DNA from 2 places in the Roseateles rivi genome. Region 2 is predicted to be linked to the other one. Evidence: riboswitches for the same ligand, from Rfam matches in the RefSeq annotation. Region 2 holds a riboswitch; the other holds the start of a gene.
The links. A riboswitch is a leader RNA that binds a small molecule or an ion and turns the genes downstream of it on or off. The one in region 2 is predicted to bind S-adenosylhomocysteine.
Positions count from the first base shown of each region.

Region 1: another riboswitch for S-adenosylhomocysteine. It lies ahead of ahcY (adenosylhomocysteinase); the one in region 2 lies ahead of metH (methionine synthase).

Region 1 is NZ_JBIGHZ010000001.1:165,535-172,441, reverse strand. It holds gene ACG0Z6_RS00730 (DNA glycosylase AlkZ-like family protein) at 1-639, shown strand, start outside; gene ACG0Z6_RS00725 (class I SAM-dependent methyltransferase) at 786-1,451, shown strand; S-adenosyl-L-homocysteine riboswitch at 1,750-1,864, shown strand; gene ahcY (adenosylhomocysteinase) at 1,954-3,390, shown strand; gene ACG0Z6_RS00715 (TlyA family RNA methyltransferase) at 3,390-4,172, shown strand; gene metF (methylenetetrahydrofolate reductase [NAD(P)H]) at 4,169-5,020, shown strand; gene ACG0Z6_RS00705 (OmpW/AlkL family protein) at 5,192-5,830, shown strand; gene pepQ (Xaa-Pro dipeptidase) at 5,947-6,907, opposite strand, start outside.
Region 2 is NZ_JBIGHZ010000001.1:55,199-62,105, forward strand. It holds gene ACG0Z6_RS00235 (chemotaxis protein CheB) at 1-1,232, shown strand, start outside; gene ACG0Z6_RS00240 (putative bifunctional diguanylate cyclase/phosphodiesterase) at 1,299-3,734, shown strand; S-adenosyl-L-homocysteine riboswitch at 3,747-3,859, shown strand; gene metH (methionine synthase) at 3,925-6,684, shown strand.

The DNA.
Region 1 (6,907 bases), 110 kb from region 2:
GCCCTGCGCGTGGTGCGGCGCGATGCAGGCACGCGCGTCTACGCCCCCGCACCGCCCTGGCCTGGCGTGGCTGAGCCTCAACAGGCCATGGACCAGCTGCTGGACGCCGTGGTGGCACTCTACGCCCCGCTGACGCGGCGCAGCCTGGGCCAGCTGCTGAGCCACCTCGGCGGCGGCGCCCCGCAGTGGGAGCACCTGCGCAGCGCCACCCTCAAGCGCGCCCTGCAGCGCCTGCCCAGCGCAGAAGTGGCCGGGCAGCAATGGTTCTGGCCCGTGGGCGAAGCACCGCGCGCCCTGGCGCGGCGTTGGCGCGGGGCCCAGCGCGTGCGCTTGCTCGCACCTTTTGACCCGGTGGTGTGGGACCGCCAACGCTTTGAACTCTTCTGGGGCTGGGCCTACCGCTTCGAGGCCTACACCCCCGCCGCACAGCGCCAGCGCGGCCACTACGCCCTGCCGCTGCTGTGGGGCGAGGAGGTCATCGGCTGGGGCAATCTGCGTGTGCAAGACGGCCGCCTGCACGCGCAGCTGGGCTATGTCAGCGGCCAAGCCCCGCGCACACCGGGCTACGCCGCCGCCCTGCAGCAAGAGCTGGCCGGCATGGCGGTATTTTTGGGCGCCACATCAATCGCAACGTGCTGACCCCCAAGGCCAAAGCCAGCTGTATGCGCGTCTGCGCGAAAGTCATGGGTAGGGAAGAGGACCGAGCGCGTCTCATCGGTATAGATGAACTTAGGCGCTCACCAACACAGGCGCAAAGGTCTGCGTCCTTAGCATGCAAGCCCCTGTTGAAAGAAGCCATGCCTGACACTTATACCCCCCGTTTCGACTTCAACGCCAAGGTCCAGGATTGCGGTCGCGAGCCCGGCGTGCATGACTACGATCGCGCCGCTCAGGCTATCGACTGGCCCTTGGTCGACTACTCCCACTGCCCTGAAACACCGGACCAGCTGGCCTTGAACGCATGGTTGGTGCGCCAGCCCTTGGCGGGCAAGCGCGTGCTGCACATTGGCTGCGGAAACTCCTCAGTGGCCCGGCTTTGCGGCCAAGCAGTGCAGGTGCTGGGCGTTACGGTCGCGCCGCAAGAGCTCGCACACGCGCAAAGCCAGCAACTACCTAATTACACGGCGGTACTGTGCAACAAACACAGTCTGGAATTCGCCCAGCAAATGCGCGAACAGCAATTCGACATCGTGCTCGACAACAACATAGCCAGCTTTGCCTGCTGCCAGCGACACCTGGAGCGTTACATGCAAGCGCTGTGCGATCTACTGGCCCCCGACGGGCTGATCCTCACCCATTGGCTGGGCATGCAATGGACGCTAGATGTGGGTGTCGACGATGTCGAGACTGTATGGAAGCTTGACGCCGACAAGCTACAACGCCTTGCCGCCGCCTTTGGCCTGGGAGCGCAACGCGAGGGTGATGTATTTGTTCTACAGAAGGGAACTTGAGGTAAACCTCTGGCGCCCCTGGGCTAGGTCCCTTCGTCTCTAACCCGTGCCGCATGTCTACCGTATCTGGCCGCATCTCGTCGATCAAGAGTCGGTTACGAGCATGTTGTTGGATGTTGCAGGGGGCACCATCGACGCGTCTCAAGAGGGCACCGGTGGTGGTCGCGCATTGGGCTGTCCACGGACCCTTCGCTCAGTGCCGCAGCTCCTGACCATACCGACAAATAGCCTTACAAGCGCGGCGTTTGCCTCGCATTTTTGAGCCACGGCCTGACAGCCTGGCTTTAGAATCGGCCCCTGTTTCGAGGAGCGTTGCAACTGCGGCCATGGTGGCCCGGCCAGGCTCGAAACCGCCGCTACTCCGATGCCCGCAGCTGGTGCATCGGCGGCCCATGCAACTGCGCTCACCCGTTGACCCTTGGTGGCCGGGTGAGACTTTGTCTGAAGACATCGGCTCTGCCCGAACCACCAGCGTCAACGCTTCTGCCCCGAAGGAGCTTGTATGAACGCTGCCACGCACACGCTGTCGCCCGACCAGTTCGCCATCAAAGACCTCACGCTGGCCGAATGGGGCCGCAAAGAGCTCAACATCGCCGAGCACGAAATGCCCGCGCTCATGGCCATCCGCCGTGAGTACGCCGCCAGCCAGCCGCTCAAGGGCGCGCGCGTGGCCGGCAGCCTGCACATGACCATCCAGACCGCCGTGCTGGTCGAAACCCTGCAAGCCCTGGGTGCCGAAGTGCGCTGGGCCTCCTGCAACATCTACTCCACCCAAGACCACGCCGCGGCAGCCCTGGTGGCACGCGGCACGCCCGTGTTCGCCTACAAGGGCGAAACGCTGGAAGACTACTGGGACTACACGCACCGCATTTTTGAATTCGGCGCCAAGGGCGCTGCGGGCGAAGGCCCCAACATGATTCTGGACGATGGCGGCGACGCCACGCTGCTCATGCACCTGGGCCAGAAGGCTGAGAAAGACCTCTCCGTGCTGGCCAACCCCGCCAGCGAAGAAGAGCGCGTGCTGTTTGCCGCCATCAAGGCCAAGGTTGCACAAGACCCCACCTGGTACACGCGCAAGAGCGCCGAGATCATCGGCGTGACCGAAGAGACCACCACCGGTGTGCACCGCCTCAAAGAGATGTCGGCCAAGGGCCAGCTGCTGTTCCGCGCCATCAACGTCAACGACTCGGTGACCAAGAGCAAGTTCGACAACCTCTACGGCTGCCGTGAATCGCTGGTGGACGGCATCAAGCGCGCCACCGACGTGATGGTGGCGGGCAAGATCGCCGTGGTGGCGGGCTATGGCGATGTGGGCAAGGGCTCGGCCCAGGCGCTGCGCGCGCTCTCGGCCCAGGTGTGGGTGACCGAGATCGACCCCATCTGCGCGCTGCAAGCCGCCATGGAAGGCTACCGCGTGGTGACCATGGAGTACGCCGCCGACAAGGCCGACATTTTTGTGACCGCCACGGGCAACAAAAACGTCATCACCTACGAGCACATGGCCAAGATGAAGGACCAGTCCATCGTCTGCAACATCGGCCACTTCGACAACGAAATCGACGTTGCCGCGCTCGAAGCCAAGTGCCGCTGGGAAGAGATCAAGCCCCAGGTCGACCACGTCATCTTCCCCACGGGTCGGCGCATCATCCTGCTGGCCAAGGGCCGCTTGGTGAACCTGGGCTGTGGCACCGGCCACCCCAGCTATGTGATGAGCTCCAGCTTTGCCAACCAGACCATCGCCCAGATCGAGCTGTTTGCGCACAAGGACGCCTATGACATCGGCCAGGTCTACGTGCTGCCAAAGCACCTGGATGAGAAGGTGGCGCGTCTGCAGCTGACGCTGCTCAACGCCCAGCTCACCGAGCTGAGCGAAGAGCAGGCCGCCTACATCGGCGTGCCCAAGCAAGGCCCTTACAAGGCCGACAGCTACCGCTACTGATGCGCGCCGACCAACGCCTCCTGGCGCTGCAGCTCGCCCCCTCGCGCTCGGCCGCCCAGCGGCTCATCGAGCGCGGGGTGGTGCTGCGCGCCTCGGGCAGCGTGGTCAAAAAAGCCGGCGAAGACGTGCCCGAGCACGAGCTGCTGCAAGTCACCGACGCGGCGGAGCTGCGCTACGTCTCGCGCGGTGGCCTCAAGCTCGAAGGCGCGCTGGCGCACACGGGCCTGGCCGTGGCCGGGCTCACGGTGCTGGACATCGGGCAAAGCACCGGTGGCTTCACCGACTGCCTGCTGCAACACGGCGCCGCGCAGGTGGTGGGCGTGGATGTGGGCCATGCGCAGCTGCACACGCGGCTGCGCAGCGATGAGCGCGTCACCGCGCTCGAAGGCCTGCACGTGCGCCAGCTCAGCGGCTCGGCACTGGCACAGCACGCGCCGGCGGGCGGCTTTGCGCTGATCGTGGGCGATATGAGCTTTATCTCCATGGTCGGCGCCTTCGCCCATCTGGCGCCTTGGCTGGCGCCTCAGGGCCAAGTCTTGCTGCTGATCAAACCTCAGTTCGAGCTCGGCCCCCAGGCGCTGGGCAAGGGCGGTTTGGTCAAAGACCCAGCGCTCTACCCCCAGCTGCAAGCACGCACGCTGGAGGCCGCGCAAGCCCAGGGCTGGACGGTTGAGGACTACTTCAGCAGCAGCATTGCCGGGGGCGACGGCAACCAGGAATTCTTTTTGTGGGCGCGCCCAAGCCAGCACGCCCCCACCCGCACAGGAACCACAAAGACATGAGCACCACCCCCACCGGGAGCACCCCCGTCAGCTTTGAGTTCTTCCCCCCCAACACCCCCGTGGGCGCGGACAAGCTGCGCACCGTGGTGCAGGAGCTCAGCGCCGTCTCGCCCCAGTACTTCAGCGTCACCTACGGCGCGGGCGGGGCCACGCGTGAGAAAACCCTGGCCACGGTCAGCGCCATTGCGGCCACCGGGCACGAGGCCGCACCGCACCTCTCCTGCGTGGGCTCCACGCGCGAAGGGCTGGCCGAGATCCTGGCCACCTACCGCGCGCAAAACATCCGCCGCGTGGTGGCCTTGCGTGGCGACTTGCCCAGCGGCACCGCCACCGCGGGCGAGTTCCGCTACGCCGCCGAGCTGGTGCGCTTCATCCGCGAAACGCAGGGTCAGGACTGGCATATCGAAGTGGCCGCCTACCCCGAGTACCACCCCCAGCAGCGCTATGCCGCACGCGACTTGCAGCACTTCGCTGACAAGATGCAGGCCGGGGCCAATGGCGCCATCACGCAGTTCTTCTTCAACCCCGACGCCTACTTCCACTTCGTCGACGAAGCGCGGCGCCTGGGCGTCACCCAGCCCATCGTGCCGGGCATCATGCCCTTTCACAACTACGCACGCATTGCGCAGTTCGCGGCGCGCGACGGCATTGAAATCCCGCGCTGGGTGGCCCTGAAGATGGAAGGCTATATGGACGACACCGCCAGCATCCGTGCCTTTGGCCTGGATGTGGTGGCGCGGCTGTGCGAGCGCCTGATTGCCGGGGGCGCACCGGGCCTGCACTTCTACACCTTGAACCAAAGCCAGCTCGCACTGGAGCTGTGCCGCCGCCTAGGCCTGGCGGGCTGAAGACGCAAGCGCGGGCTGTGGCGCTCAAGCCGCAGCCCTGGCGCTTTGCTTGAGCCACATCAACACGCGCCAGCAGCCCGGGATAACCCGCGGTCCACTTTGAGATGGCTCAAATGCGGGCCACGGTGCGCGGGTTGCAATGCCTCCATCCCAACACCGATGGAGTGATTCATGAAAAAGACCCCGCTGATCGCCGCTGCTGTTCTGAGCCTGATCGCTGGCGCTGCCGCCGCCCAACAAGCCGGTGACATCGTGGTTCGCGCTCGCGCTGTGCACCTGGATTCGGCCAACGGCAACAACGCCCAGCTGACCAACACCCTGGCCTCGCTCAAGGCGGGCAAGGCCTCGATCAACGACAAGTGGCTGCCCGAGGTGGACATCAGCTACTTCTTCAGCCCCAACCTGGCCGCTGAGCTGATCCTGACCTACCCGCAAAAGCAAACCCTGTCCATCGACGGCCTGGGCAAGGTGGGCAGCTTCAAGCACCTGCCCCCGACCCTGACCCTGCAGTACCACTTCCTGCCCAACCAGACCTTCCGTCCCTATGTGGGCGCTGGCCTGAACTTCACCCACATCTCCAGCGTGAAGTTCGACGCCAATGTCTCCGCGCTGAACCTGAACCTGAAGCGTCAGAGCTACGGCCTCGCGTTCCAAGTCGGTTTTGACGTGGCACTGGACAAGAACTGGCTGCTGAACGTGGACCTGAAGAAGGTGCAAATCGGCACCACCGTGAGCGCTGGCGGCACCGACGTGGGCAAGTTCAAGGTCGACCCGCTGCTGCTGGGCGTGGGCGTGGGCTACCGCTTCTGATTTTCCTTCCCAGCCACTGCTAGAGCCGCCCCAAGGGGCGGCCGCAGTTCAAAAGGCTTTGGGCCGTGTGCGGCACCTGTTGAGGTGTGGCCCACGGCCGTTTTGCTTTTGGGGCCTCAGCCCAGCGCGGCAAAAGCGTCGCGGCTGAGGTTTTCCGGCGCGCCCTGGGCACGGCACACCACATCGTCTTCGATGCGAATGCCGCCAAAAGGCAGGAGCTGCTCGACCCGGGCCCAGTCCACCGCCGCCCCGGCGCTGCTGGCACGCAGCTGGCGCAGCAAGGTGGGGATGAAGTAGAGCCCCGGCTCGATGGTCACGCACATGCCCGGCAGGAGGTCGCGCGTCAGGCGCAGGTAGCGGTGGCCCGCGGGTTTGTCGCGCGTGCCGCCTTGCTCGCTGGCCAGAAAGCCGCCCGCGTCATGCACCTGCAAACCCAGCAGGTGGCCGATGCCATGCGGGAAGAAGGCGCTGGTGACTTGCTGCGCCAGCATGGCTTCCTCGCTCATGCGCACCAGACCTTGCTCGCGCAGGATGCGCGCAATGTGGCGGTGCGTGCTGAGGTGGATGTCGCGGTAGTCGCAGCCCGCGCGCACCTCGTCCACCAGCGCGAGCTGGGCCTGCTCCATGGCCGCCAGCAGGGCCTCGAAGGCCTCAGCCTGCGCGCCGCCAAAGCTCCAGGTGCGGGTGATGTCCGAGGCGTAGCCATGCACTTGCGCGCCTGCGTCCACCAGGAGGCTGCGGGGCTGGGTCGGGCGCGTGCTGTCCTGGTACTGGTAGTGCAGCACCGCGGCGTGTTCGTTGATGCCCACGATGTTGCCGTAGGGCAAGTCGCGGTCGGTGTGGCCGCTGGCCACCAGATAGGCGCGGTGAATCTCGGCCTCTGAGCCGCCGCCCAGAAACGCCTCGCGCGCGGCCAGGTGCGCGCGTGCCGCCAGCCGCGAGGCCTGGCGCAGGCTTTGCAGCTCGTAATCGGTTTTGACCGCGCGCTGCCAGTGCAGGCTGTCCAGCAGCGGCTGCGGGTTGTTGGGCACCAGGTGCTGCAGCGCCGCGTCGGCCTCGCCCACAATCGCCAGGCCC
Region 2 (6,907 bases):
GCTATATCTTCCTGGGCCCCAGCGAGACGCTGGGCGACTTGCAGCAAGACGTCGAAACCCTTAGCGGCAAGCACAAGATCTGGCGCATGCTGCGCTCGGTCAACATCTTCCGCGACCTGCGCCCGGGGCCCTTGCAGCCGGCTTTGCCGCGCGTCACGCGCGCCAGCGTGAGCAAGCTGCGCCAGGCTTCGGCCTTGCCCGTAGAGGCGGGCTTTGCCACGCTGCTCAAAGCCTATCCGCTGCCGCCGGCCATCTTGGTCAACAGCAAGCACCAGCTGCTGCACAGCTATGGCGAGCTGCACCAGCTCGTGCGCTTGCGCGATGGCGAGGCCAGTTTGGACATCACGCGGCTCTTGCCCGATAGCTTGGTTTCGGTGGCCACGGCGCTGATTCACCGCGTGCTGCGTGAACTGGTGGCGGTGCGTGCCGAGCCGCTGCGTTTGATCCAGCCCATGGAAGATGGCGAGCCCGGCGAGGCCGTGCCCACGCGGTTCGTGCGCCTGTGCGCCTGGCCCATCAGCGAGGGCGTGGGCAATGACGAGCCGCCGCTGGTGCTCATCGTGTTTGAAACGCAAACCGTCAGCGCGGGCGCCACGGCATTGCCTTGCGTCGACGTGCCGCAAGAGAACTCCGAGCGCATGGCCGCACTGGAGCGCGAACTCGGCGCCACGCGTGAGAGCCTGCAAGCCACCATCGAAGAGCTGGAGACCTCCAACGAAGAGTTGCAGGCCACCAACGAGGAAATGATGGCCTCCAACGAAGAGCTGCAAAGCGCCAACGAGGAGCTGCAGTCCGTCAACGAAGAGCTCAATACCGTCAACGCGGAGTACCAGGAAAAGATCGAGATCCTCAACCGGGTCAATGCCGACTTGGACAACCTCGCGCGCGTGGTCGCGGCCGGGACGGTGTTTGTGGACGAGAAGCTCAACCTCACGCGTTTCTCGCCTGAGGCAGCGCACATCTTCCGACTGCGCGACGGCGATGTCGGGCGGCCCATCGACGACCTCAACCACAACCTCGACTTCCCGGACTTGTTGCCCATGCTGCGCAGCGCGCAGGAGTGCGGTCACATCCTGGAGCGCGATGTGGTCAGCCGCGACCAGCGCCGCTACCTGGTGCGCATGCTGCCCTACAACGTGCCGAGTTCGGCCATGCGCGGGGTGGTGATCAGCTTCTTGGACATCACCGTCTGGTGCCCGCCCGAACAACACCGTGTCGACCAGCCGTCTTGATTGCAAGACATCTGCGGGGAGCTTGAACTGAATACCTCAGCCGAAACTGCCGCAACGCCGCCTGCGGTGCCTCGCTTGATTGACGGCACAGACCCCGTGCTGTTGCGTCTGGGTGCCTTGGTTCAGCAGCATGTGCCCTTGCCCATGCTGCTGGTCGATCGCCAATGTCGGGTGTTGTGGCACAGCGCCGGTGCGTACCATCTCCTCGGCCCCCAAGGGGCCACTCACAGCTGGCTGGACGCCTTGGCGCGCGCTGATCAGCAGCGTCTGCGCATGGCGCTGAGCAGCTCGGTGGCGGAGCTGCATATCGAGGGTGTGAACTGGGTGCTGCCGGGCGGTGAGGTGCAGCAGTTCCAGGTCTGGCTGCGGCGTGTGGAAGACCCTGAACTGGCGCCAGGCTGCCGCGTGTTGCTGCTCATGCCTGAGCGCCGGGGCGAAGCTCTGGATGCCGAGCGCGGCGTGTTGCACGCTTTGCTCGACAGCACGGCTGACCTGATCAGCGCCACCGACCCCAGCGGGCGCGTGATCCTGACCAACCGCGCGGCCGATGCTGCACTGAGCCCCGACGGCGCCACCTTGGTGGGGCGCAAGCGTGAGCAGTTTCTGGCCCTGCCTGAGGCCATGGGCATGAACCACAGCGACCGCTTGGTGCTGGACACGGGCGAGTCGCTGCTGACCGAGGAGGTGGTGCATGTGCAGCCAGCAGGCGAGCTGCGGCACTACCTGACGCACAAATTCCTGCTGCGCGACCACTTCGGTGCGGCGCTGGGTGTGGGCGGTATCTCCCGCGATGTGAGTGCCGAATACGAGGCGCGGCGCCAGCACCGGCTCAGCGAGCTGGTGTTCATGAACGCCACCGAGGCCATCATCATCACCGACGCGGACACGCGCATTCAGCGCGTCAACCCAGCGTTTGAGCTGCTGTCGGGCTTTTCCATGGAAGCCGTGGTGGGGCGCAAGACTTCGCTGTTGTCCTCGGGGGCACACCCTCCAGCTTTTTACGCTGCCATGTGGGCCGTGCTTGGCAGCAATGGGCGCTGGGAGGGTGAATTCATCAACCGCAATGCCGCAGGTGGGCATTTCACGGTATGGGCGCACATCGTGGCCTTGCGTGACGACCATGGGCAGGTCAGCGGCTATATGGCCATCGAGGCCGACATGACGCAGCTGCGCTGTGCACAGACGCAATTGGAGCACTTGGCGTCCTTTGATCCACTCACGGGGCTGACCAACCGGGCCTTGCTGCAGGACCGTCTGGAACAGTTGGTGCTGCAGTCGCGTCGCCGCAACCAGGTGTTTTCCTTGCTGTTTTTGGACCTGGATCATTTCAAGGAAGTCAACGACAGCCTGGGCCACCAAGCCGGGGATGAGCTGCTCAAGCATGTGGCACGCACGCTGCGCGCTGAGCTGCGCGAGCAAGACACCGTGGCGCGTTTGGGCGGCGACGAGTTTGTGGCCCTGCTGCCTGCCACGGACGGCCTGGATGCGCTGGTGCTGGCGCAGCGCCTGCTGAGCCAGCTCAGCGTGCCCACCGAGCTGCCCGGCGCCGTGCAGTACCGCGTGCGCTGCTCGGCAGGCGTGGCGGTGTTTCCCAGCGACGGCAACAGTGCCGAGCTGCTCCTGCGCAACGCCGACACCGCCATGTACGCGGCCAAGGCCGCTGGGCGCGACCGCGTGCTGGCCTACGAGCCCGCCATGAGTGCCGCCAGCGCGCACATGTTTGACCTCATCAACGGGCTGCAGCGGGCGCTGGTGCAAGGGGAGTTGCGCTTGCACGTGCAGCCCAAGTTCCGGCTCAGCGATTGCTCGCTGATCGGCGGCGAGGTGCTGCTGCGCTGGGAGCGCCCGGGTTTTGGCCTGCTGGGCCCAGATGAATTTCTGCCCGTGGCGCAGCGTGCGGGCTTGCTGCCCAAGCTCGACGCTTGGGTCTTGCGTGAGTCCATGGACTGGCTGCAGCGCTGGCGCAGCCAGGGGCTGTGGCCCGATGGCTGGCGCCTGGGCATCAACCAAACCGCCGACGATCTGGCGGTGCTGGACTACGCCCGCCAGTTTGTCAGCGAGTTGAACAGCCGCCAGCTCGACGGCAGCCTGCTGGACATCGAGCTCAGCGAAAGCGTGCTGGTGCAGCTCTCGGACCGGGTGCAAAACGATTTGAATTGCCTGCTGCAGCAGGGGGTGAGCCTGAGCATTGACGACTTTGGCACGGGCTACTCCAGCCTGGCCTATCTGAAGTCCCTGCCCATCAGCGTGATCAAGATCGACCAGAGCTTTGTGCGCGACATGCTCAACGACCCCAACGACTGCACCTTGGTGGAGGCGGTGGTGACGCTGGCGCACAAGCTCGGCCACAGCGTCGTGGCCGAAGGGGTGGAAACCGAGGCCCAGCGCCAAACGCTGCTGTCGCTGGGTTGCGACTACGGCCAGGGCTTTTTGGTCAGCCCCGCGCTGCCCTGCGAGGATTTCGAGCATTGCTACCTGTGTGAGCCCGAGCTGACGGCATAAAATCGCGCGCTGCTTTCCGAGGAGCGTTGCGATGGGGCTGAACCGAGCGCCCACCAGGCTTGGAAGGCACACTCTGGCCGACGCCGCCTCGGGCGTGCAGGGTGGTCAAACCACGCTCACCGTTGCAGCCTTTTGCAGGCCGCGGTGAGTCCACACGCGGCGGCCTGACCGAACCGAACCCGCCGCCGCCATGTCTGACACGCCCAACACCCCTCTGTCGCCCCCGCCCATGAAGCTCTCGGGCTTGGAGCCCGTGTACATCGGCGAAGGCTCGCTCTTTGTCAACGTGGGCGAGCGCACCAACGTCACCGGCTCCAAAGCCTTTGCGCGCATGATTCTGGAGGGGCGCTACGAGGACGCCCTGTCGGTGGCGCGTCAGCAGGTGGAAAACGGCGCGCAGATCATCGACATCAACATGGACGAGGCCATGCTCGACAGCAAGGCCGCCATGGTGCGCTTTCTGAACCTCATCGCCAGCGAGCCCGAGATCGCGCGCGTGCCCATCATGATCGACAGCTCCAAGTGGGAGGTGATCGAGGCGGGCTTGAAGTGCATCCAGGGCAAGGGCATCGTCAACTCCATCTCGCTCAAAGAGGGCGAGGCCGAGTTCAAGCGCCAGGCCAAGCTGCTCAGGCGCTACGGCGCTGCGGCGGTGGTGATGGCTTTTGACGAAGTGGGGCAGGCCGACACCTTCCAGCGCAAGATCGACATCTGCGCGCGTGCCTACCGCGTGCTGGTGCAAGAGGTGGGTTTCGCGCCCGAAGACATCATCTTCGACCCCAATATCTTTGCCATTGCCACCGGCATTGAGGAGCACGACAACTACGCGGTGGACTTCATCGAGGCCACGCGCTGGATCAAGCAAAACCTCCCCGGCGCCAAGGTCTCGGGCGGGGTGTCCAACGTCTCTTTCAGCTTCCGCGGCAACGACCCGGTGCGCGAGGCCATTCACACCGTCTTCCTCTACCACGCCATTCAGGCGGGCATGGACATGGGCATCGTCAACGCCGGCATGGTGGGCGTGTACGACGATTTGGAGCCCGTGCTGCGCGAGCGCGTGGAGGACGTGGTGCTGAACCGCCGCCCGGATGCTGGCGAGCGCCTCATCGAGGTGGCCGAAAGCGCCAAGGGCGCGGCCAAGGACGACTCCGCGCGCTTGGCCTGGCGCGCGCAGGGCGTGGCGGAGCGGCTCTCGCACGCGCTGGTGCACGGCATCACCGACTTCATCACCGAAGACACCGAGGAGTGCTGGCAGGCCATTCGCGCCAGCGGCGGGCGCCCGCTGCACGTCATCGAAGGGCCGCTGATGGCTGGCATGAACATCGTGGGCGACTTGTTTGGTCAGGGCAAGATGTTCCTGCCGCAGGTGGTCAAGAGCGCGCGCGTCATGAAGCAGGCCGTGGCGCACCTGGTGCCCTATATCGAAGAGGAAAAACGCCAGCTCGAAGCCGCCGGTGGCGACGTCAAGCCCAAGGGCAAGATCGTGATTGCCACCGTCAAGGGCGATGTGCACGACATCGGCAAGAACATCGTCACCGTGGTCTTGCAGTGCAACAACTTTGAAGTCGTCAACATGGGCGTGATGGTGCCCTGCCAGGACATTCTGGCGCGCGCCAAGGTGGAAGGGGCGGACATCATCGGCCTCTCCGGCTTGATCACGCCCAGCCTCGAAGAGATGCAGCATGTGGCTGCCGAGATGCAGCGCGACGACTACTTCCGCGTCAAGAAAATCCCGCTGCTCATTGGTGGCGCCACCTGCAGCCGCGTGCACACAGCGGTGAAGATCGCGCCCAAGTACGAGGGCCCGGTGGTGTATGTGCCCGACGCTTCGCGCTCGGTGGGCGTGTGCGCGGAGCTGCTGTCGGATGAGCGCTCCGAGAAGTTTGTCGACGAGCTGCGCAGCGACTACGAAAAAGTGCGCCAGCTGCACGCCAACAAAAAGACCACGCCGCTGGTGAGCCTGGCCCAGGCCCGCGCCAACAAGGCGCAAGTGCCCTTCGATGCCAGCACGGTGGTGGCGCCCAAATTCATTGGTCGGCGTGAGTTCCGCAATGTTGACCTCGCCGAGCTGGAGCGCTTCATCGACTGGGGCCCCTTCTTCCAGACCTGGGACTTGGCCGGGCCTTACCCCGCCATCTTGAACGATGCGGTGGTGGGCGAGCAGGCGCGCAAGGTGCTGGAGGACGGCCGCGCCATGCTCAAGCGCATCATCGACGGGCGTTGGCTGCAGGCCAATGGCGTGATGGGCCTCTACCCGGCCGCGCAGGTGGGTGACGATGACATCGTGATCTACCGCGATGCCGCGCGAAGCGAGGAGTTGATGCGCTGGCACGGCCTGCGCATGCAGACCGAACGCCCGCTGGTGGAAGGCACCAATGGCGAGAAGCTGCGCCGCCCCAACCGCTGCCTGGCCGATTTCATTGCCCCCGAGGGCAGCGCGGTGGGCGACCACATCGGGCTTTTTGCCGTGACCGCCGGGCTCAACGCCGAGAAAAAGGAAGCCGAGTTCCTGGCCGCGCATGACGACTACAGCGCCATCATGTTCAAAGCCCTGGCCGATCGTCTGGCCGAGGCCTTTGCCGAATACCTGCACCAGCGCGTGCGCCGCGAGCTCTGGGGCTATGCCGCGCAAGAGCAGCTGGACAACAGCGCGCTGATTGCCGAGCAGTACCGCGGCATCCGCCCCGCGCCAGGCTATCCGGCCTGCCCGGACCACCTGGTCAAGCGCGATTTGCTGCGCGTGCTGGACGCCCCGGCCATTGGCATGGGGTTGACCGAGTCCATGGCCATGACGCCAGCGGCCAGCGTCAGCGGCTTTTACTTCGCTCACCCCGAGGCGGCCTATTTCAATGTGGGCCAGATCGGCGGCGATCAGCTGCAGGACTGGGCCCAGCGCTGCGGCCTGAGCGAGGACGACGCGCGCCGCGCGCTCGCACCCCTGCTGGGCTGAGCCCCCCCCGCTTGTTCTTGCGCCTTTGTGTGGCCGCCCATGTGGTGCGGCCGGGGGAGGCTTTGTCGAAATATTTCCAGCTTGTTGACAATTACTCCGCACATGAGCTGTGAGCAAACTGGGTGAATTGCAAGCAAGTGCTGCAATTCATACGCCTGCTCATAGGCGCGGGGTGACACAGACCCTTACGGGTGCTGACGACCTGTTCCGGCTTTGAATTGGG